Rhodobacter capsulatus SB 1003: one gene and its partner. The main gene of each other region encodes a partner of the protein of the gene in region 2 in a complex. Links are inferred from orthologs where the notes say so. Each region holds a gene or a part of one and is shown on either strand. Other genes may lie near its edges.

What was found.
Region 1: the proteins of RCAP_RS00265 (region 2) and tldD are in contact, whole or in part, in a solved structure (PDB 5NJ9), measured with the Escherichia coli proteins. The link is inferred for Rhodobacter capsulatus SB 1003 from one-to-one orthologs.

Annotation. Positions count from the first base shown.
Region 1 is NC_014034.1:3,284,665-3,295,439, reverse strand. What follows is about bases 2,529-5,485. They hold tldD (metalloprotease TldD), read right to left. Parts: upstream 4,740-5,485; coding sequence 3,318-4,739; downstream 2,529-3,317. Other genes in these bases: thrC (threonine synthase), read left to right, coding at 4,901-5,485; dprA (DNA-processing protein DprA), read right to left, coding at 2,529-3,113. Also shown: topA (type I DNA topoisomerase), read right to left, coding at 1-1,375; RCAP_RS15320 (hypothetical protein), read left to right, coding at 1,489-1,932; more of dprA, read right to left, coding at 1,962-2,528; more of thrC, read left to right, coding at 5,486-6,307; RCAP_RS15300 (M16 family metallopeptidase), read left to right, coding at 6,304-7,563; RCAP_RS15295 (GNAT family N-acetyltransferase), read left to right, coding at 7,563-8,147; RCAP_RS15290 (FAD-binding oxidoreductase), read left to right, coding at 8,252-9,661; RCAP_RS15285 (adenine phosphoribosyltransferase), read right to left, coding at 9,905-10,435; RCAP_RS15280 (S-methyl-5'-thioadenosine phosphorylase), read right to left, coding at 10,439-10,775. UniProt on the Escherichia coli protein: Metalloprotease involved in CcdA degradation. Suppresses the inhibitory activity of the carbon storage regulator (CsrA).
Region 2 is NC_014034.1:56,448-67,137, reverse strand. Bases 3,131-6,002 are described here. They hold RCAP_RS00265 (TldD/PmbA family protein), read right to left. Parts: upstream 5,304-6,002; coding sequence 3,957-5,303; downstream 3,131-3,956. Other genes in these bases: RCAP_RS00260 (DUF2125 domain-containing protein), read right to left, coding at 5,367-6,002; RCAP_RS00270 (3'(2'),5'-bisphosphate nucleotidase CysQ), read right to left, coding at 3,161-3,970. Also shown: RCAP_RS00285 (flagellar biosynthetic protein FliR), read right to left, coding at 1-220; flagellar biosynthesis protein FlhA, read right to left, coding at 217-2,304; RCAP_RS00275 (transglycosylase SLT domain-containing protein), read right to left, coding at 2,304-3,050; more of RCAP_RS00260, read right to left, coding at 6,003-6,827; RCAP_RS00255 (enoyl-CoA hydratase/isomerase family protein), read left to right, coding at 6,984-7,595; RCAP_RS00250 (DUF2853 family protein), read right to left, coding at 7,597-7,938; ahcY (adenosylhomocysteinase), read right to left, coding at 8,099-9,490; RCAP_RS00240 (HD domain-containing protein), read left to right, coding at 9,616-10,206; RCAP_RS00235 (LysR family transcriptional regulator), read left to right, coding at 10,385-10,690.

The DNA of each region.
Region 1 (10,775 bases), 3.2 Mb from region 2 along the record:
CCTCGGTGTAGCGCGGCGGCGGCTGGGTGAAATGCTGCTCGGGCGTGATCGCCCCTTTCTGCGCGGGCTCGCCCTGCATGATCTGCGGCAGACGGGCGCCATCTTCGCCCTCGTCATCGTCGCGGCCCTGATCGTAGATCTTGAGAAACCCGTCAAAGGTCACCACCTGGCCGGTGGCGCGCAGCTCGACCTCGTTGTCTTTCGAGCCGACATCGACCGTGGTCCGTTCCATCACCGCCGCCGACATCTGGCTGGCAAGCGTGCGTTTCCAGATCAGGTCGTAAAGCTTCCACTGGTCATCCGCCAGTTTCAGCTTGTCCGGGCTCTGGCTCATGTCGGTGGGGCGAATGCATTCATGCGCTTCCTGCGCGTTCTTCGCCTTGTTCTTGTACATCCGCGGGCTGGAGGGGACGTATTTGTCGCCAAACCGCCGCTTGATCTCGTCACGCGCGGCCATCACCGCCTCGGGGGCCATGTCGATCCCGTCGGTCCGCATGTAGGTGATGTGGCCTGCTTCATAAAGCCGTTGCGCCGCCGACATGCAGGCCTTGGCGCCCATGCCGAACTTGCGGCTGGCTTCCTGTTGCAGGGTCGAGGTCATGAAGGGCGGATAGGGGTTGCGGGTGGCCGGTTTCGCCTCGACCGATTTCACGGTGAGATCGCGGCTCGTCACCGCCTGCACCGCCAGTTCCGCATCGGTCGCCGTCGTCAGATCGAACTTGTCGAGCTTCTTGCCCCCCAGCACCGTCAGCCGCGCGGTGAAAGTCTGGCCGCGCGGCGTCGTCAGTTCCGCCGTCACCGTCCAGTATTCCCGCGCCCGGAAGGCCTCGATCTCCATTTCGCGCTCGACGATCAGCCGCAGGCAGACCGACTGCACCCGCCCGGCCGATTTCGCGCCCGGAAGCTTGCGCCACAGCACCGGGGACAGGTTGAACCCCACCAGATAATCGAGCGCCCGCCGCGCCAGATAGGCATCGACGAGGGCCTGATCGACCTCTCGGGGCGCTTTCATCGCCTCGGTGATCGCGGATTTGGTGATCGCGTTGAAGGTGACGCGGCTGACCTTTTTCTTCTTCAGCTTCGAGGCCAAAGCCTGCTGCAGGTGCCAGGAAATCGCCTCGCCCTCGCGGTCGGGGTCGGTTGCGAGGATCAGTTCGTCGTCATTGGCCAGCGCGTCGGTGATCGCCTTGATATGCTTCTTGCTGTCCGCCGCGACTTCCCATTTCATCTCGAAATCGGCGTCGGGATCGACCGAGCCATCCTTGGGCGGCAGATCGCGGACGTGACCGAAGGAGGCCAGCACGGTATAGTCGGAGCCCAGATACTTGTTGATCGTCTTGGCCTTGGCGGGGGATTCGACAACGACAACGGCCATGACTTCCTCTTGATCACTCTCGCAAACCGGTTCAGCGGCGGACCATGCGGGGGGTTTGGGGCAAATGTCAATCCGGCTTCCGTCGCAGCCTGCGCGGGCCGAAAGGGGGAAAGATGCGGGGAATTGCCGTTCTGGGGCTGGTTTTCTGGGCGGGGGCCGCGGTGGCGGGCGATTGGGAAAGCCCGGCGCGGGGCTCGCAACTGCGGGGGGATCTGCTCGATGCGCTGCGCCCGCTGGTAGAGTGGCAGCTGGGTGCGCCGGTCGAATTCGTGGTGACCGAGATGCGGGTGAAGGGCGATCACGCCTTCGCCACGCTGGTGCCGCAGCGCCCGGGCGGGGGCAAGATCGACATGGCGCGGACGCCGATGGTGCTGCGTGAGGAATTCGACCCGGAACTGGCCGAGGGGGGCGATCACGTCGAGGCGCTTTGGGTGAAATCCGGGCGGCAATGGGTGGCGGTGCATCATGCGGTGGGCGCCACCGATGTCTGGTATTCCTGGGAGCCGATCTGCGCCACCTTCCGCGACGTGATCCCCGAGGCCTGCGGCGGCATGTGAGGCCGCGCCCGGGATCAACCGCGCCCGGATCAGCCGCGGCTGAGCAGCCCGCCCGGATGGCGGGTGATTTCGCCTTCGATTTCAAGGCCGATCACTTCGCGTGACAGGGTGGCGGCATCGATGCCCAGATCGCGGATCACCGTATCCTCGGGCGTCGGCGCCGGGCCAAGAAGCGCCAGCAGCCGCGCCCGCAGGCCGGTGACGGCGGCCATCGGACCGGCTTTCGCTGCGGCGGCGGGCTGGGGCGACGGTCGCGGATCGGGGCGCGGCTCCGCCCGGGGCGCGGCTTCAAGGCCCATCGCTTCGATCACATCCTCGGCGCCGCGGATCAGCACCGCGCCGTCGCGGATCAGCATGTTGCAGCCCGCGGCGCGGGCATCCATCGGGTGACCGGGCACCGCCATCACCTCGCGCCCGTAATCCAGCGCCATCCGCGCGGTCAGCAAGCTGCCCGAGCGCGCGGCGGCCTCGACCACCAGCGTCGCGCGCGCCAGCGCCGCGATGATCCGGTTGCGCTGCGGAAAATGCCGGGCCTGCGGTTCGGTCCCCGGGGGAAGTTCGGCCAGAAGCAGCCCCCCGGTGGCGATGCGGCTGGCCAGATCGCGATTCTCGGGCGGATAGATCACGTCGAGGCCGCCCGCCATCACCGCGATCGTGCCGAAGGGCAGGGCGGCTTCGTGCGCGGCGGCGTCGATGCCGCGCGCCAGCCCCGAGACGACGGCGAATCCCGCCCGGCCCATCTCTTCGGCCAGTTTGCGCGCCATCCTTTGCCCCAGCGACGAGGCATTGCGGGCGCCGATAACCGCGACCCGCGGCGCGGCCAGCAGATCGACCCGGCCCAGCGCCCAAAGCACGGGCGGCGCATCGGGCAGCTCCAGCAGATCGGCGGGATAGCCCGGCCCCCCGGGCAAAAGCAGCCTTGCGCCAAGGCGCCGGCCGGCGCTCAGCTCCGCCTTGGCCACGCCGGGCGGGCAGGGGCTGTAATCGGCAGATCCGGCGGCCCGGGCAATGCCCGGAAGCGCGTCCAGCGCGGCGGCGGCGCTGCCATGGTCTTTCAGCAATCGGTGGAAGGTCGTGGCCCCGACACGACGGGAGCGAGCGAGACGGAGAAACGAGAGCTCGTCTTCTTCCGTGGTGGGTGGGGTGAAGGGGGTGGGGTAAGAAAACAAACTTGTTTTCATCCGTCCCTCCGCCTCGTCGCAAGATCAATCTGCCGCATTAATCTTAACAAAGAGTTACCAAGAGTGCGATTCGTCTCAAAGTTGAAGAAAATTTTCAAATAACATGTTTAAATTGCGCAGAGGGCCCCGGGGAGCCCGTCCTTTCCGTGCATCAATGCGCAAGAGGGTCCGGGCGGGTCCGAACCGGGTCCGGGGCGCGGCGAATCAGGCGGCCGAACCGCCCACGGTCAGCCCGCCGATCAGGAGCGTCGGCTGGCCCACGCCCACCGGCACCCATTGCCCGGCCTTGCCGCAATTGCCGATGCCGGGATCCAGCGCCAGATCGTTGCCGATGGCGCGGATCTGCTTCATCGCCGCCGGGCCGTCGCCGATCAGCGTCGCCCCGCGCAAGGCCGCGCCCACCCGGCCATTCTTCACCCGGTAAGCCTCGGTGCAGTTGAAGACGAACTTGCCGTTGGTGATGTCGACCTGCCCGCCGCCGAAACCGACGGCATAGATCCCGTCCTTCAGATCGGCGAGGATGGCGGCGGGATCGGCCGTGCCCGCCAGCATGTAGGTGTTCGTCATCCGCGGCATCGGCGGATGGGCATGGCCCTCGCGCCGACCATTGCCGGTGGGCGCGACGCCCATCAGCCGGGCGTTCTGCCGGTCCTGCATGTAACCCACCAGCACGCCGTCCTCGATCAGCACGGTGCGGTGCGAGGGCGTGCCCTCGTCGTCGATGCTGATCGAGCCGCGCCGGTCCGGGATCGTGCCGTCATCAAGCACGGTGACCCCCCTCGCCGCGACCTGCTGCCCGATCCGGCCGGAAAAGGCCGAGGATTTCTTGCGGTTGAAATCGCCCTCAAGCCCGTGGCCCACGGCTTCATGCAGCATCACGCCCGGCCAGCCCGGACCCAGCACGACATCAAAGGCCCCCGCGGGCGCCGGTTCGGCCGACAGGTTCACCAGCGCGATCCGCAAAGCCTCGCGCGCAATCGGTTGCCAATGGCCGGGCACGATCAGCCCCGCCAGACCGATCCGCCCGCCGCCGCCATTCGTGCCGCTTTCGCGACGGCCGTTTTCCTCGACGATCACCGAGACATTCACCCGCGCCATCGGCCGGATGTCGGACAGCACCCCGCCTTCGGGGCGCAGGATGAACACTTCCTGCAGGCTCGCCGCCACCGTCGCCGTCACCTGCACCACGCGCGGGTCGAGATCGCGGGTGAAAGCGTCGATCTCGCGCAGGATCTCGATCTTCGCGCCGAAAGCGGCATCGGCCATCGGATCGGCGGCGCCGTAAAGATGCCGGTTGGTGCGCGCGGGTGGCGCCGCCATCACCCCGCCGCCATCGCCCACGGCCAGCCGCGCGGTTTCCGCCGCCCGTTTCAGCGCGGCTTCCGAAATCTCGGTCGCATGGGCATAGCCCGTCACCTCGCCGCGCACGGCGCGCAGGCCGAACCCCTCCGACGCATCATAAGAGGCCGTCTTCACCCGGCCATCGTCGAAGACGAGGCTCTCCGAACGCATCCGTTCCAGAAACAGCTCGCCATCATCGGCCCCCGCCGTTGCCGCGCGCAGGATCGCCAGCGCGGAAGCCTCGTCGATCTGCGTCTCGAAGGGGGCGAAGCGGTCCTGGCTCATCTGCGGCTCCTTTGGGTGATCCCTTGCAGATATAGCCGCCCCGGGTGAAAGGAAAGGCAATCGCGCAAAAGCGAAGGCGGCAAGGCCCCGGCCTTGATGCTTGGGGCTGACAAGGTTTCCGTTCTCGCGTATCAGGCGTTACCGAAATCGAAGGGCGAATGATGCGTTATATCTCCACCCGGGGGCAGGCCCCGGTCCTGAGCTTTGCCGAAGCCATGCTGACCGGGCTTGCCCGCGACGGCGGACTTTACGTCCCCGAAACGGTGCCGAGCCTGAGCAAGGACGAGATCGCCGCGATGGCCGGGCAAAGCTACGAGGAGGTGGCCTATCGCGTCATGGCGCCTTTCGTCGGCGACACCTTCACCGAGGCAGAGCTGAAAGGCGCCATCGCCAAGGCCTATGCGGGCTTCGGCCATGTCGCCCGCGCGCCGCTGGTGCAGCTTGCGCCGGGGCATTTCCTGCTCGAGCTGTTCCACGGCCCGACGCTGGCGTTCAAGGATTTCGCCATGCAGATCATCGGGCAGCTGTTCCAGATCGCCTTGGCAAAACAGGGCAAGCGCATCACCATCGTCGGCGCCACCAGCGGCGACACCGGATCGGCCGCGATCGAGGCCTTCAAGGGCCTTGAGAATGTCGATGTCTTCATCCTGTTCCCGCACGGGCGTGTTTCGGACGTGCAGCGCCGTCAGATGACGACGCCGGCGGAAAGCAACGTGCATGCGCTGGCGCTGTCGGGCACGTTCGACGATTGCCAGAACCGGCTGAAAGACATGTTCAACGACTTCGCCTTCCGCGATGAGGTGGGGCTGGCCGGTGTGAACTCGATCAACTGGGCGCGGGTGCTGGCGCAGGTGGTTTATTATTTCACCGCCGCGGTCAGCCTTGGGGCGCCCGGCCGCAAGATCAGCTTCACCGTGCCGACCGGGAACTTTGGCGACATTTTCGCGGGCTTCATCGCGCGCGAAATGGGCCTGCCGATCGAGCAGCTGGTGATTGCCACGAACCAGAACGACATCCTGCACCGCTGCCTGAGCACGGGCGAATACCGGATGGACGGGGTGAAACCCTCGATCAGCCCGTCGATGGACATTCAGATTTCCTCGAACTTCGAGCGCGCGCTGTTCTGGGCCTATGGCAAGGACGGCGCCGCCGTGGCGCAGCTGATGGAGGAGCTGAAGACCAAGGGCGGCTTCACCGTGTCCCAAGGCGCGCTGGAGGCCCTGCGCGAAACCTATGCCTCGGGCCGCGTATCGGAGGCCGAGACCGCGCAGACGATCACCGAGGAACGGACGCGTTCGGGCGAGCTTTTGTGCCCGCATTCGGCCGTGGGGGTCCGCGTCGGTCATGCCCATGCCCGCCCCGAGACCCCGATGGTGACGCTGGCCACCGCGCATCCGGCGAAATTCCCCGATGCGGTCGAGGCTGCCACCGGCCTGCGCCCCGGCCTGCCCGCCCGCATGGCCGATCTGTTCGAGCGGCCCGAGCGCGTCACCCGGGTGCCCAATGATCTGGCCGCGCTGGAAGCCTTGATCCGCAAGGCCCGGACGCTTGGGGAGCCCCGCGCATGATCGAGCTGACCACGCTGCCCAACGGCCTGCGCATCGTCACCGAGCGCATGCCGGGCCTTGCCTCGGCCTCGGTCGGCGTCTGGGTGCTGGCGGGCGGCCGCCATGAACGGCTGGAACAGAACGGCATCGCGCATTTTCTGGAGCACATGGCCTTCAAGGGCACGAAGACCCGCACGGCGCTGCAGATCGCCGAGGCGATCGAGGATGTGGGCGGCTATATCAACGCCTATACCTCGCGCGAGGCGACGGCCTATTACGCCCGCGTGCTGAAGGCCGATGTCGGTTTGGCGCTCGATGTGATTTCCGACATCGTGCTGAACTCGGTCTTCGATCCGCGCGAAATCGAGGTCGAGCGTCATGTGATCTTGCAGGAAATCGGTCAGGCGCTCGATACGCCCGACGACATCATCTTCGACTGGCTGCAGGAGGCCGCCTATCCCGATCAGGCGATGGGGCGCACGATCCTCGGGCCGTCGGAGAACATCGAACGCTTCGGCCGCGAGGATTTCGAGCGGTTCGTGGCGGAACATTACGGGCCGGATCAGATGATCCTCTCGGCGGCAGGCGCCGTCGATCACGCCGCGATCGTGAAACAGGCCGAGCGGCTTTTCGGCCATCTGCGCCCGATCGGCGCCCCCGCGGTGCAGCTGGCGCGCTGGTCGGGCAATGAACGGCGCGAGCTGAAAGACCTGGAACAGGTGCATTTCGCGCTCGCCTTCGAGGGGCCGGGCTATCGCGACGCCGATCTTTACACCGCGCAGGTCTATGCGACGGCGCTGGGCGGCGGCATGTCTTCGCGGCTGTTCCAGAAGATCCGCGAGGAACGGGGGCTCTGCTATTCGATCTTCGCGCAGGCCGGGGCCTATGACGACACCGGGATGATCACGATTTACGCGGGCACCTCGGGCGAGGAAGTGGCGGATCTCTGCGGTCTGACCATCGACGAGCTGAAACGCGCGGCCGAGGACATGACCGAGGCCGAAGTGGCGCGGGCGCGGGCGCAGATGAAGGCGGGAATGCTGATGGGGCTGGAAAGCCCGTCAAGCCGCGCCGAGCGGATGGCGCGCAATCTGGCGATCTGGGGCCGGGTGCCGGGGCTGGACGAGGTCTCGACGCTGATCGATGGCGTGACGGTCGAGGCGGTGCGGTCCTATGCCGGGCGGATGATCGCGCAGGATCGCACGGCGCTGGCGCTTTACGGGCCCGCCGAAGCGGCGCCGGATCTGGCGGGGCTGCGGCGGAGGCTTGCGGCCTGATGTTCCTGCGGCGTCGGAAACCCCAGGTCGAGACCGAGCGGATGACGCTGCGTCTGCCCCTGCATTCCGATTTCCGCGACTGGGCCAGCCTGCGCGCCGAAAGCCGCGATTTCCTGACGCCCTGGGAGCCCTCGTGGTCGGCCGAGCATCTGGGCCGCAAGGCCTTTGCCAACCGCGTCTATTGGGCGGCCCGGGCGGAAGCCGCGGGCACGGCGCTGCCGTTCTTTCTGATCGAGCGGGCGACGGGGCGGGTGCTGGGGGCGATCACGCTCGACAACATCCGCCGCGGACCGGCGCAGGCGGGCACTTTGGGCTATTGGGTCGGCGCCCGCTATGCCCGGCAGGGTTTCATGCGCGAGGCGATCGCGGCGGTGGTGGATCATGCCTTCGGGCCGATGGATCTGAGCCGGATCGAGGCCGCCTGCCTGCCGGAAAACGCCGCCTCGCGTGGGGTGCTGGAGAAATCCGGCTTCAAATACGAGGGCGTCTCGCAGGCCTATCTGCAGATCAACGGGCGCTGGCGCAACCATGTGCTTTACGCCAACCTGCGCCCGGACCGGCGCGGGCGCACCGATATCGGCTGAGGAAGCCGGGGGGCTTCGCGGCCCGTCGCCGGCCGGGCTTGAACCGGTGGCGCCCGACCGGCGACCCCCCGCGGGATATTTGAGGCAAGATAAAGGGGAAAGCCGTGCTGAACCCGGCGGATGCTGCTTTTGTGAAACGACTGGCCGTGGCGGTGCCGGGGCTGTGGCTGGGGGAGGCCGAGCCGCGCTATCTGGAAGAGCCGCGCGGACGTTGGCGCGGTCAGGCGGGGGTGCTGGCGCGGCCGGAAAGCGTGGCGCAGGTCTCGGCGCTTCTGGCCTTTTGTCATGCCGAAGCCGTGGGGGTCGTGCCCTTTGGCGGCGGCACCGGGCTGGTCGGCGGGCAGGTGGCGCCCGAGGGGCCGGCGCCGGTGCTTCTCAGCCTGGAGCGGATGCGGGCGGTGCGACAGGTCACGCCGCAGGCGCTGGTGATCGAGGCGGGGGCGACGCTGCAGGCGGTGCAGGACGCGGCGGCGGCGGCGGGCAAGCGCTTTCCGCTGACGCTGGCCTCGCAAGGTTCCGCGCAGATCGGCGGCTGTCTGGCGACCAATGCGGGCGGGGTGAACGTGCTGCGCTATGGCTCGGCGCGGGCTTTGTGTCTGGGGCTGGAGGTCGTGCTGGCCGATGGCACGATCTGGCACGGGCTGAAGCGGCTGGCCAAGGACAACACCGGCTATGATCTGCGCGATCTGATCATCGGCTCGGAAGGGTCTTTGGGGATCATCACCGCGGCCAGTCTGCGGCTGCACGAGCCCCCCGCGGTCGAGGGGGTGGCGCTCATGGCCGTGCCGTCCCCCGCGGCGGCGGTGCAGCTTCTCGGCCTCGCACAGGCGCGGTTTGCGGGCTGTGTCTCGGCCTTTGAACTGATCTCGGGGCAGGGGCTGGCGTTCTTGCGCGAAGTCGGCCCCGAGGTGGCGCTGCCCTTTGCCGCCGATCCCGACTGGTCGGTGCTGATCGAGCTGGGCCTGCCCGCCGGGATGGCGGCCGAGGCGGCCTTCGCCGATCTGTACGAGGCCGCGGGCGATCTGGTGACGGATGCGGTCGTGGCGCAATCGGGGGCGCAGGCGGCAGCGCTTTGGGCGATGCGCGAATCGATCCCGCTGGCCAACCGGCGCATCGGCGCGATTTCCAGCCATGACATCGCCGTGCCGGTGGCCGACATTCCCGCCTTCATCGCCGCCGCGACCGAGCGGCTGGCCGATATGGGCGATTTTCGCATCAACTGTTTCGGCCATGTCGGCGACGGCAACCTGCATTTCAACGTCTTCCCGGCCGGGGGGCGGCGGCGCGACGATTACGAGCCGATCCGCAGCGCGGTGATGGCGGCGGTGCATCGGCTGGTCGTGGACAGTTTCGACGGCTCGATTTCGGCCGAACACGGCATCGGGCGGCTGAAGGTGGGCGAGCTGGCGCGCAGCGCGGACCCGGCGAAGATGGAGATGATGCGGGCGATCAAATCGGCGCTGGATCCGCGCGGCATCCTCAATCCCGGGGTGATCCTGCCCGCCGCAAGCTGAGCGGAGCCGGAAAGGAATGCGCCCTGCCGGGGTAGGCAGGGCGCTGCACTTTTGGTTCACGTGTTGCAAGCAGCCGAACCATCAGGCCCGTTCTGAGTAGCGCGATTCGGGTTTTCAAAAGGTTAACCGGATTAACCCTGGAGATTTATCTTCTCTGCACCCGGGAAAATCCTGCCGAAAGACCGCTTGTCGGGGCAAGGAAAAGGCGCCCCGAAGGGCACCTCTGCAGGATGTGTCAGCGCCTTACGCGCCGTCGAATTCGCACAGCACATGCACCTGCATGCCCAGATCGCGCAGCAGGTTGCGCCCGCCCAGTTCCGGCAGATCGACGATGAAGGAACAGCCGACAATCTCGCCGCCCAGACGCTCGACCAGCTTGATCGCCGCCTCGCAGGTGCCGCCCGTCGCCAGCAGATCATCGACCACCAGCACCTTTTCGCCCGGCTGGATCGCGTCGTCATGCAGCTCCATGATCGCTTCGCCATATTCGAGCTTGTAGGATTGCGAAATCGTCTGCCCGGGCAGCTTGCCCTTTTTCCGGATCGGCACGAAGCCCTTGGACAGCTGGTGCGCGATGGCGCCGCCCAGAATGAAGCCGCGCGCCTCAAGGCCGACGACCTTGTCGATCTGCTCGCCCGCCCAGGGGTGCAGAAGCTGGTCGATCGCCATGCGGAAGCCGCGCGGATCGGCAAAGAGCGTGGTGACATCGCGGAACATGATCCCCTCATGCGGGAAATCGGCGATGGTGCGGATGTAATCCTTGACGGTCTTCATCGGTCAGCCTTTCAGGACGCGGCCCATCACGGGCATCAGTCGGGCAATCACTTCGGGGTCGCGTTTGGCGGGGGCGGTCATGATCGCACCATCAAGCACATGGGTGCAGCCCTTTTCGCAAGGAACGGCCGGGCCCTTGAGGAGCGCGGGCAGGGCGGCCACAAGCGACCGTGCCTTGTCTGCATTGGCAATCGCCGTGGCCACCACCTGCGCCACATCGACCGCATCGTGGTCCGGGTGCCAGCAATCGTAATCGGTCACCATCGCGACGCAGGCATAGCACAGCTCGGCCTCGCGCGCCAATTTCGCCTCGGGCATGCCGGTCATGCCGATCACATCG
Region 2 (10,690 bases):
CCGGCAGGCTGGTGTCGGGCGCGTTGACGAAGGGGAGGGCCCCCGGCATCACGATCAGGGTAAAGGCGAAGGTCAGCCCCAGCTTGACCCGGGTCGGCACCATCATTTCGCCAAAGGCAGGCATCACCGCCATCGTGCCGCCGACGCGGAGGAAGACGATGAAACCGACCCAGAGCAGATCCCGGGTCGATTGCATCAGGGTTGCAAGATCCTCGATCATGCCTGCACCACACCGACCATCGAGGGCCGCGCATCGAGGCCAATTTCCTCGAAGCTGAGCACGGGGGCCAGGATGCCCTTGGCGCCCAGCACCGTCTTGAGGAACCGCCGCCGCCGGGTCGAGGTGACGATGGCCGGGAAGATCCCCGCTTCGCCCGCTTTCGCGATCCGTTCGGCGACATTGTTTGCCAGCCGGTTGAACTTGTCGGGCGGCAGCGCGACATCGGTCTGACCGCGATCGCCCGCCACCTGGAAGGTCGAGAACGTGTCTTCCCATTCGGGCGCCAGTTGCAGCAGCGGCAAAGTCCCATCCTCGCGACGATATTCCGCGACCAGCTGGAACCCGAGCCGCTGGCGGACATGTTCGCAGATCGCCTCGGGCGACTGCATGCCGCGCACTTCCGCAATCGATTCGACGATCACCAGCAGGTTGCGGATCGACACCCGTTCTTCCAGCAGCAGACGCAGCACCGCCAGCAGCAGATCGACCGGAACCTTGTCGGGGATCAGCTCGTCAAGCAGGCGGCGGTTAGACTCGGCGCGGGCGGGATCGGAAAGGTTGCACACGTCCTCGAGCAGGCGGCGCAGCGCCCGCAGCGTCATCAGACGGCCGAAGTTGCGCCGGATCACCTCCAGAAGATGCGTCGCCAGAACTTCGGTCGGGCCGACCACCGTGGACCCGGCCAGCGCGGCATCTTCCTGTTTTCCGGGCGGAAGCCAGCGCGCGGGGGCGCCATAGACCGGCTCGCGCACGTCTTCGCCATCGGGCAGGAAATCGCGGTTGTCGGTGATCAGCGCCAGAACCCGGTCGGGGAAAAGCCGGTCCTTGGCTTGCTCGACCCCCTGAATGCGGATGCGATAGCAACCGGACTCCAGCGTCGCATCGTCGGTCAGGCGGATTTCCGGCAGGATCAGACCATAGCTTGCCGCCACATGGTTGCGCATGTTGGTGATCCGCGCATCAAGGCCGGTCGCCGGATCAAGCGCCATCGCCACCAGATCCGGGGCGAATTCGACGTGGATATCATCGACATCCAACACGTCGCCGATCGATTTGCGTTTCTTCGGCTCGGCGCTTTCGGGGATCTTCATCGCCTCCAGCTCGGCTTTTTTCTGCGCTTTCCGGCTCACGAAGAAGGCGGTTCCGCCCAGAATGAGCGCGCCCGTCATGAAGGGGACAAAGGGCAGGCCGGGGAAAATGGCGAAGCCCGCCATCAGCGCCGCCACCGTGGCCAGCGCCGAAGGGTAGCGCGCCAGCTGCTCGAACACGGCGGAATCGGCGGAGCCCTTGGTGCCGCCGCGCGACAGCAGGATGGCCGAGCCGATCGAGATGATCACGGCCGGGATCTGGCTGGTCAGACCGTCGCCGACGGTAAGGATCGCATAGGTTTCCAGCGCGCGACCCAGCGGCATGTCATGCACGATCGTGCCGATGGCAAGGCCGACGACAAGGTTCAGAAGCGTGATCAGGAGACCGGCGATGGCATCGCCCTTGACGAATTTCGACGCACCGTCAAGCGAGCCGAAGAAGGTCGTTTCCGCCTGTTCCTTTTCGCGCCGTGCCCGGGCCTCGGCATGGTCGATGGCGCCGGCGTTCATGTCGCTGTCGATGGCCAACTGCTTGCCGGGCATCGCATCAAGGGCGAAACGGGCGCCGACTTCGGCCATCCGGCCCGCGCCCTTGGTGATCACGATGAAGTTCACGATCATGATCACGCCGAAGACGACCAGCCCGATCATCACCGAGCCGCCCATGATGAAATTGGCGAATCCCTCAATCACGTGACCGGCGGCGGCGGTGCCGGTATGGCCGTTGCCGATGATCAGCTTGGTCGAGGAGACGTTCAGCGACAGTCGCAGCATCAGCGAGGCGAGCAGGATCGTCGGAAAGGCCGAGAAATCCAGCGGCCGCTCGATGAACAGGGTGACGGTGAAGATCAGGATGGCCAGCGCGAAGGACACCGCGAGGCCGGTGTCAAGAACCCAGGCCGGAACCGGCAGGATCATCATCACGATCACGGTCATCAGGGCGATGGCCAGCAGGATGGTCGGCTGGAAGATCGCCGCAAGGGTCAGCTTCGGCATCAGTTCACCTGGGACTTGTCGAGAGAGATGGCGAAGAGGCTGGCGCCGGGGGCGCCCCCCAGCGGCGGCGAGACGGTTCCGGTGCGCCGCAACAGCGGATAGGAATTGACCCGCGGCGGTTTCGGCGGCGTCATCGGCGCGTTCATCGCGGCGACGATATCGGGGATCTCGGGGATGTCGCCATAGGGCATCTGGTCGGGCGCGGCATTCATCGCCAGCACGTCAGCTTCGCCATCCGCTCCCATGAAACGCTCGCGCAGCTCGGCAAAGCGGGCGGAATAGCGGTCGGCATGTTCCTTGGTGCGGGAATGATAGGCCCCCGCCGCCGCGTTCCACGAGCCGGTTTCGGCATAAAGATCCGAAAGGAAGCGGGCGGCGTAAAGCGCATTCGCCTTCGGATCGAACATCTCGTCGATCGAGGAGAAATGTTCGTTGTGCCATTTGTAATTGATCTGGAAGCAGCCGATGTCAAAGCTGCGGGCGCCGCGCTTGAATTCCTGGAACACATAGGCGCGGGCTTCGTCGAGCGTGTCGAACCAATGCCCCGCGCCTTCCATGTTCACGGTCCAGGGCCAGGGACGCAGCTTGCCGTCGATCTTCTTGCCGGTTTCGGTCAGCGAAATCGCCTTCAGGACGGAAACGGGAACGCCGCTTTGCTGCGCCGCATATTCCGCCACCCGTTCACAGGTGGCCGAGATGCCCTGCGCGGTTTCCGAAGCCTGCGCGGGGCGCAGCGGAAAAGACATGCCAAGCATGAGAAAAAAGACGATTCGCCAAAGCCTTGGCATGGGGTTCCCCCTTGTTCAGCAGTTCTTGCCAAGGCTGAACCTAGGGAGAGAAGGTTTATATCCGGTAATCAGAGCCCGGATTCTTCGGATTGCGGCCGCAACTGCGCAAGGTATTGCGCGTGCAATCCGGGGGCACCGACCAGCAGCCCCTCGATCTGTGCCGAGGGCGTGTTGAAGCGCAGCGGCGCCCCGGAACGGTCGGTCACCAGCGCCCCCGCACAGGTGGCGATCAGGCTGGCGGCCGCCACATCCCATTCCCAGGTCGGCCGCACCGTCAGGCTGGCGTCAAAGCGGCTTTCAGCGACCAGACACAGCCGCCAGGCCAGCGAGGGGCGGAAAAACCGCCGGTAACCGGGCCTTTCGTGGCGCCAATGCGTGGCGATGTCGCAAACTTTCGAGGCCAGCAGGCTGGAGCCCTCGATCGCCCCCGGGTCGGTGTTGCGGATCGGTTGCCCGTTCAGCAGCGCGGGGCCACCGCGCACGGCGGCATAGGTTTCCTCGAACACCGGCAGATGCACGACGCCCGCCAGAACCTCGCCATCTTCGACGACCGCGATCGCATGGGCGAAGCCCGGTTCGTTCGACAGGAAGGCCCGGGTGCCGTCGATCGGATCGACGACGAACAGGCGCCGACAGGACAGACGGGCCGCATCGTCCTGGCTTTCCTCGGAGAGCCAGCCATATTCGGGCCGTGCCTTGCGCAAAAGATGCGCCAGCAGGTCGTTCACCGCCAGATCGGCCTCGGAGACCGGACCGGCATCGCCCGCCTTGTCCCATTGCTTCGGCGCATGTTTCCAATATTGCAGCGCCAATTCGCCCGCGGCCTCGGCGGCGCGGATCAGCAGGTCAAGATCGGTGGCGGCATCAGGACCCGGCAATCGTCAGCCCCTCGATCAAAAGCGACGGCACGACATGGCTCAGATGGCCGCGCGCATCATTGGCGGGGAGGATCCGGCGCAGCATCTCGCGCAGGTTTCCGGCCACGGTGCATTCGTTCACCACATGCGAAATCTGGCCGTTTTCAACCCAATAGCCCGCAGCCCCGCGCGAATAATCGCCCGTCGTCGGGTTGATCGTCGCGCCGATGAACGAGGTCACCAGAAGCCCGGTGCCCATGTCGCGGATCAGCTCCTCGCGCGATTTCGTCCCCTGCGTCAGCGCCACATTCCCTGCGGCGGGGCTGGGCGGCGTCGATGTTCCACGTGACGCATTGCCGGTGCTTTGCAGCCCCAGCTTGCGCGCCGTCGCCAGATCCAGCACCCAGCCGGTCAGCACGCCATCCTCGACGATGGCGCGGCGGGCGGGGGGCAGGCCCTCGGCATCGAAGGGACGCGAGCCGGAGATGCGCCGGCGGAACGGATCCTCGATCAGGCTCAGGCCCTTGGGCAGCACGTCCGTGTTCAGACCGTCGCGCAGCCAGGAGGCGCCGCGGGCAATGGCGGTGCCGTTGATCGCCGAGAGCAGATGGCCGATCAGGCTGGCGGCGACGCGTTCATCGAGCAGCACCGGAAAGGCCCCGGTTTTCGGCTGCACCGCGCCAAGACGGGCCACGGCACGTTCGCCCGCCTGCAGCCCGATCGACGCGGCCGAGGGCAGATCGGCGCCGAAGATCCGCGCCTCCGAGGCCCAGTCGCGTTCCATCGCCGCGCCTTCGCCCGCAATCGCCACCGCCGAGATCGAGCGCGAGGTCCGGGCGTAACCGCCGGAAAAGCCGTTCGTTCCCGCCATGTGCAAGAGCCGCTTCGACCACGAGGCCGAGGCCGATTGCACCTGCGAGACCCCTTGCACCGCCATCGCCGCCGCTTCCGCCTCGCGCGCGTCGGTTTCCAGTGCCGCGGCCAAGGGTTCCGCCCCCGGATCGGCCAGTTCAAGCGCCGCAACGTCCCAGTCCCGCGCCAGCTGCGCCGGATCGGCCAGACCGGCATGCGGGTCTGCGGGCGCCTCGCGGGCCATCGCCACGGCGCGTTCGGCCATGTCGGCAATGGTGCGGGCGGAAATGTCCGAGGCGGAAACACAGGCCTGACGCCCGCCGATCAGCACGCGCAGGCCGATTTCCAGCCCTTCGGAACGTTCCGCCTGTTCCAGCGCCCCGCCGCGGACATCGATCGACACGGCGCGGCCATCGACGGCCAGGGCATCGGCCGCCTCGGCTCCGGCCTTGCGGGCGGCGGAAAGCAGGGCATCGGTCAGATCGGCAAGAACGGGGGGCATCGGCTCTCCTTGTGGAAAACCGCCCGGGAAGCCGGGCGGTTTCGCTGGTTCGGCAGGTTTGTCTTACTTGATCGGCTGGCCATTGGCCAGAATCTGGCCGCCTTCCTTGAACTCGATCTTCGAGGTGAACAGATCCTCGCCCGCGGGCACGGCATACATGCCCATCATCATCTTGGCGAACATCACCTGATCTTGCGGCATCAGCCCCATGGCCACCAGCCCGTCCATCAGCTTGTTCGCGCCCGACAGTTTCAGATCGATGGCGCCCAGCGGCATCGGCGTGGCCGTCGCATTGTTGAAGGTCAGCGCGCCATTGCCGGTCAGCTCGGCGCCCGCGGCGGTCAGCTGCAGCTTGTTGACGTTCAGGCTGTCGATCTGCACCGGCGGCACCGGCGAGGCGGCCGCCGCAGCCGAGAACAGATCGACCAGCGGCTTGCCGGTGCCGGTCAGATCGACGATCAGCGTCGCCGGACCATGGCTCAGCTGCGCCGTCGGGTCGAGCATCGACCAGATCTGATCGGAAAGGCTCAGCCCGACCAGCGAGACCTTGCTGGTGAAGGGTTGCGGCTCGGGCTTGGCGCTCAGCGGCATGGCAAAGTCGACTTCGCCCTGATCGATGGTGGCCGAAAGCGGCATCGGGAATTCGGCGGTCTGGATATCGACCTTGGTCTTGCTGCCGGTGGCCGAATACCGCACCGCCTCGCGCGAGAAAGCGATGATCGCCTGACCGCTTTCGGCAGAGCCGGACATGCTGACGGGCCCGGTCTTCGTCTTCGAGGACATGGTGTAGCTCAGCGCGCCATAGCTCATCTGGCTGTTGGTGCGCATCCCCTTGGCGATCGCATCGCCCAGTTCCGCGGCATCCGCGCCTTCGGGCATCAGGCTGTCGCCCTTGATCGCCAGATCCTGCATCTCGATCGTCGCATCGATCGTGGTCGCGTCTTCGGGATCGCTGCCGGTCATCGTCAGCGCCATGGTTTCGGCGGTCAGATCGGCCTTGGTGCCCTGGCCGCCGGTCGTGGTCATCATCTGCGTGCCGGCAAGCCCGGTCAGCGTCATCCCCAAAAGCGCCGGCTGCGCGCCCGGGGCCGAGGGCTGGGCCTCGATGCTGGCGGAAATCTCGGGCGCATCGACCAGATAGGACATTTCCTCGGGCGTGCCGGAGATCACCACGCTGGCATCGGTCTTGTCGATCCTGATCTTTGCCGTCTCGGTCTTGCCGGTGGCGTCGGTGGTGTCATTGCTGCCGGTGATCTCGCCCTCGATCGTGCCCTCGACGGTGCCGTCGCCCAGATCCTCGAGCAGGATCGCGGGCACGGTCAGCACGGTTTTCGACACCTGCTTGTCGGTGCCGATTTCGGTGGTGCTCTCGTTCGTCAGGACAAGATCGGAAATCGTCAGAACGTCGCCGTCGCGCGCGACCGCGCCGGGGGTGACGGTGAAACCATAGGCGGAATACTGCTTTTGCCAGCTGTCCCAGACCTCTTCCGGCGTCACATCGGCCATGACGGCGGTCGAACTCATGAGAAGGGCGATGAAAGTGGTTGTGCCAGCGGATGTGAGCCGTGCCATCGGGGGCCTCTTGGATAAGGAATGGCTCCACCTTCCGCTGCACATCGGTAATGGTCAAGGGGCAATGGGGTTGCTAACACGGGGGCAAGGCGGCAGGCGGAGGGCAAGATGATCGAGGTGAAATCGGCGGACGGCATCTGGACGGTGACGATCAACCGGCCGGAAAAGGCGAATTCGCTGACCCGGGGGATGCTCTCCGACATTGCCGATGCGGCCGAGGCCGCCGGTCGGGCCGAGGCGCATGCGCTTGTGCTGCGCGGCACCGGCAAGGTGTTTTCGGCGGGGGCCGATCTGGACGAGGCCCGGGCGGGGCTGGCCACCGATCCGGTCTGGGAACGGCTGTCCGGCGCGGTCGCGGCGCTGCCCTGTCTGACCATCGCGGCGCTGAACGGCACGCTGGCCGGGGGGGCGATGGGGATGGTGCTGGCCTGCGATCTGCGGATTTCGGTGCCGCAGGCGAAGCTGTTCTACCCGGTGATGAAGCTGGGCTTCCTGCCGCAGCCCTCGGACCCGAAGCGGCTTGCGGCGCTTGTCGGGCCGTCGCGGGCCAAGATGATCCTGATGGCCGGGCAGAAGATCGAGGCCGAGGAGGCGCTTGCCTGGGGGTTGCTCGACCGGATCGTCGCCCCCGAGGCGATGGATGCGGCGCTGGCCGATTTGCTCGCCGATGCGACCGCCGCAAGGCCCGCCCATGTGGCCGCGATCAAGGCCTTGATCTGACTTACAGATACAGGCTTTCCCTGCGGAAGTGCCGGACCAGCATGTAATAGATCACCGCGCGATATTTGCGCGGTTCCGACCGGCCATAGGTCTCGATCGCGGCATCGATCGCATCCTCCAGATCGGGGCCGTCGGGCAGGCCCAGCTTCCGGATCAGGAAATTGCGCCGGATCTGATCGATCTCGGATTTCTGCGTCGCGGCGACGATCTCGGCATCGGGGTCATAGATCGCCGGTCCGCAGCCGATGGTGACTTTCTCCAGCAGCGCCATGTCGGGCGTGATCCCGCATTTGCCCTGCAGAGCCTCGGCATATTTTGCGATCAATGCGTCCCGTTTGCCCATCTGCCTCTCTCCGGTTTGGCGCGTCCTCCGCCAGAAGCCTAGGCGGGACCGCGCAGCGAGACAAAGGAATTTCCGCGGCACCGGCATGTCTTTGCCGAGAGGGCAGGGGACAAATGAAAGCGGGGCCCGAAGGCCCCGCCCGCTGCCGCAAATGGCAGGATCAATAGCGGTAATGGTCCGACTTGAACGGGCCTTCGACGGTGACGCCGATATATTCGGCCTGATCGGGACGCAGCGTGGTCAGTTTCACGCCGATCTTCTTCAGATGCAGACGCGCCACCTTTTCATCGAGCGATTTCGGCAGGATGTAGACGCCCGGCTGATACTCGGCGCCCTTGGTCCACAGTTCGATCTGCGCCAGAACCTGGTTGGTGAAGCTGGCCGACATCACGAAGCTGGGGTGGCCGGTGGCATTGCCGAGGTTCAGCAGACGGCCTTCGGACAAAAGGATGATCCGCGCGCCCGAGGGCATCTCGATCATGTCCACCTGGTCCTTGATGTTGGTCCATTTGTGGTTCTTCAGCGCCGCGACCTGAATTTCGTTGTCGAAATGGCCGATGTTGCCGACGATGGCCATGTCCTTCATCTCGCGCATGTGCTCGATGCGGATCACGTCCTTGTTGCCGGTGGTGGTGATGAAGATATCGGCGTCGGCGACCACATCTTCCAGCACGACGACTTCAAAGCCGTCCATCGCCGCTTGCAGCGCGCAGATCGGATCGACTTCGGTCACCTTGACCCGGGCGCCCGCACCGCGAAGCGAGGCCGCCGAGCCCTTGCCCACGTCGCCATAGCCGCAGACGACGGCGACCTTGCCCGCCATCATCACGTCGGTGGCGCGGCGGATGCCGTCCACGAGCGATTCCTTGCAGCCGTATTTGTTGTCGAATTTCGACTTGGTGACAGAGTCGTTCACGTTGATCGCCGGGAAGGGCAAGAGACCCTTCTTGTGCAGGTCGTAAAGACGGTGCACGCCCGTGGTGGTTTCTTCGGAAACGCCCTTGATCGCCGCGCGTTGCTGGGTGAACCAGCCGGGGCTTTCCACCATGCGCTTCTTGATCTGGTTGAAGAGGCAGACTTCCTCTTCCGAGGTGGGCGTGGCGATCAGATCGGTTTCGCCAGCTTCGACGCGGGCGCCCAAAAGGATGTAGAGCGTCGCATCGCCGCCATCATCCAGGATCATGTTGCAGGTGCCTTCCGGGAACTGGAAGATCTTGTCGGTATAGGCCCAGTATTCTTCCAACGTCTCGCCCTTGACGGCAAAGACCGGCGTCCCGCCCGCGGCGATGGCGGCGGCGGCGTGATCCTGGGTCGAGAAGATGTTGCACGAGGCCCAGCGGACATCGGCCCCCAGCGCCTTGAGCGTTTCGATCAGAACGGCGGTCTGGATCGTCATGTGCAGCGAACCGGCGATGCGGGCGCCTTTCAGCGGCTGGCTCGGCCCGAATTCCTCGCGGCAGGCCATCAGGCCCGGCATTTCGGTTTCGGCAATATCCAATTCCTTGCGGCCGAACTCGGCCAGTTTGATATCCTTGACGATGTAATCGGCCATCGGGCGCTCCTCGAATTTCAGTCGGTGGTTGCATAGCATCTTGAGCCCCGTGGCGCAACGAAGCGCACCTGCGACGTTTACAGTCCGTTTCGCTTTGGCTAGCAGGGGGTAAACGGGGGAATGCGATGAAACGGGCGTGGCAGAGGATGCTTTCGGGACGCAGACTGGATCTGCTCGACCCGACGCCGATGGACATCGAAATCGAGGATATCGCCCATGGGCTGGCCTTTGTCGCGCGCTGGAACGGCCAGACGACGGGGGATTACGCCTATTCGGTGGCGGAACATTCGCTGCTGGTCGAAGAGCTTTTCGCCCGCGCCAATCCCGGCATCGGCGAACGCTGGCGGCTGGCGGCCTTGTTGCATGACGCGCCCGAATATGTGCTGGGCGACATGATCACCCCGGTCAAGGCGGCGATCGGCAAGGGCTATGTGGAGCTGGATGACCGGCTGACGGCGGCGGTGCATCTGCGCTTCGGCCTGCCCGCGGTGCTGCCCGCCCCGATCAAACGCGCGATCAAGGCGGCAGACACGGTTTCGGCCCGGCTCGAGGCCGAACAGATCGCGGGATTTTCAGAGGCCGAGGCGGACAGGATCTTCGGAAAGCCCGATCCTGTCCTTGTGCGGGGTCTGGCGATCCGCCTGCGTCCCCCGCCCGAGGTGCGCGCAGCCTTTACCGCGCGTCACCATGTGCTTCTGAGGTCCCTCAGCGGTTGAACTTGTATTCGCCAGCGTTGCGGGCGCGGGGGGCATAGCCACCCATGGCAAGGGCCATCACTTCTCCAAGAATCCGGAACATCGCGGATCTCCTTTTCTCTCTGTGCCTTCTGAATGCCTTGACGCGGGCCGCAAGGCGAGTCAGGAATTTTTCCACAGATGATAGGCAGGCTAACAGATGAGCGAAATCGACTGGCGCAAGATGCCGCCGCTGACAGCCCTGCGCGCCTTTGCCGCAACGGCAAGCGAGGGGGGGTTCAGCGCGGCGGCCCGCAAGCTGAATGTCACCCACGCTGCCATAGCGCAACAAGTCCGCGCGCTGGAGGCCGATCTGGACGTGCCGCTCGTGTGGCGCGACGGCAAGCATCTGCACCTGACGCCCGAGGGCGAACGCTTTGCCAAGGCGCTGGCAGACGGGTTTTCGATGATCCAGTCGGCGGCGGACATGCTGCGCGCCGACACCAGCGAAAAGGCGCTGACGGTG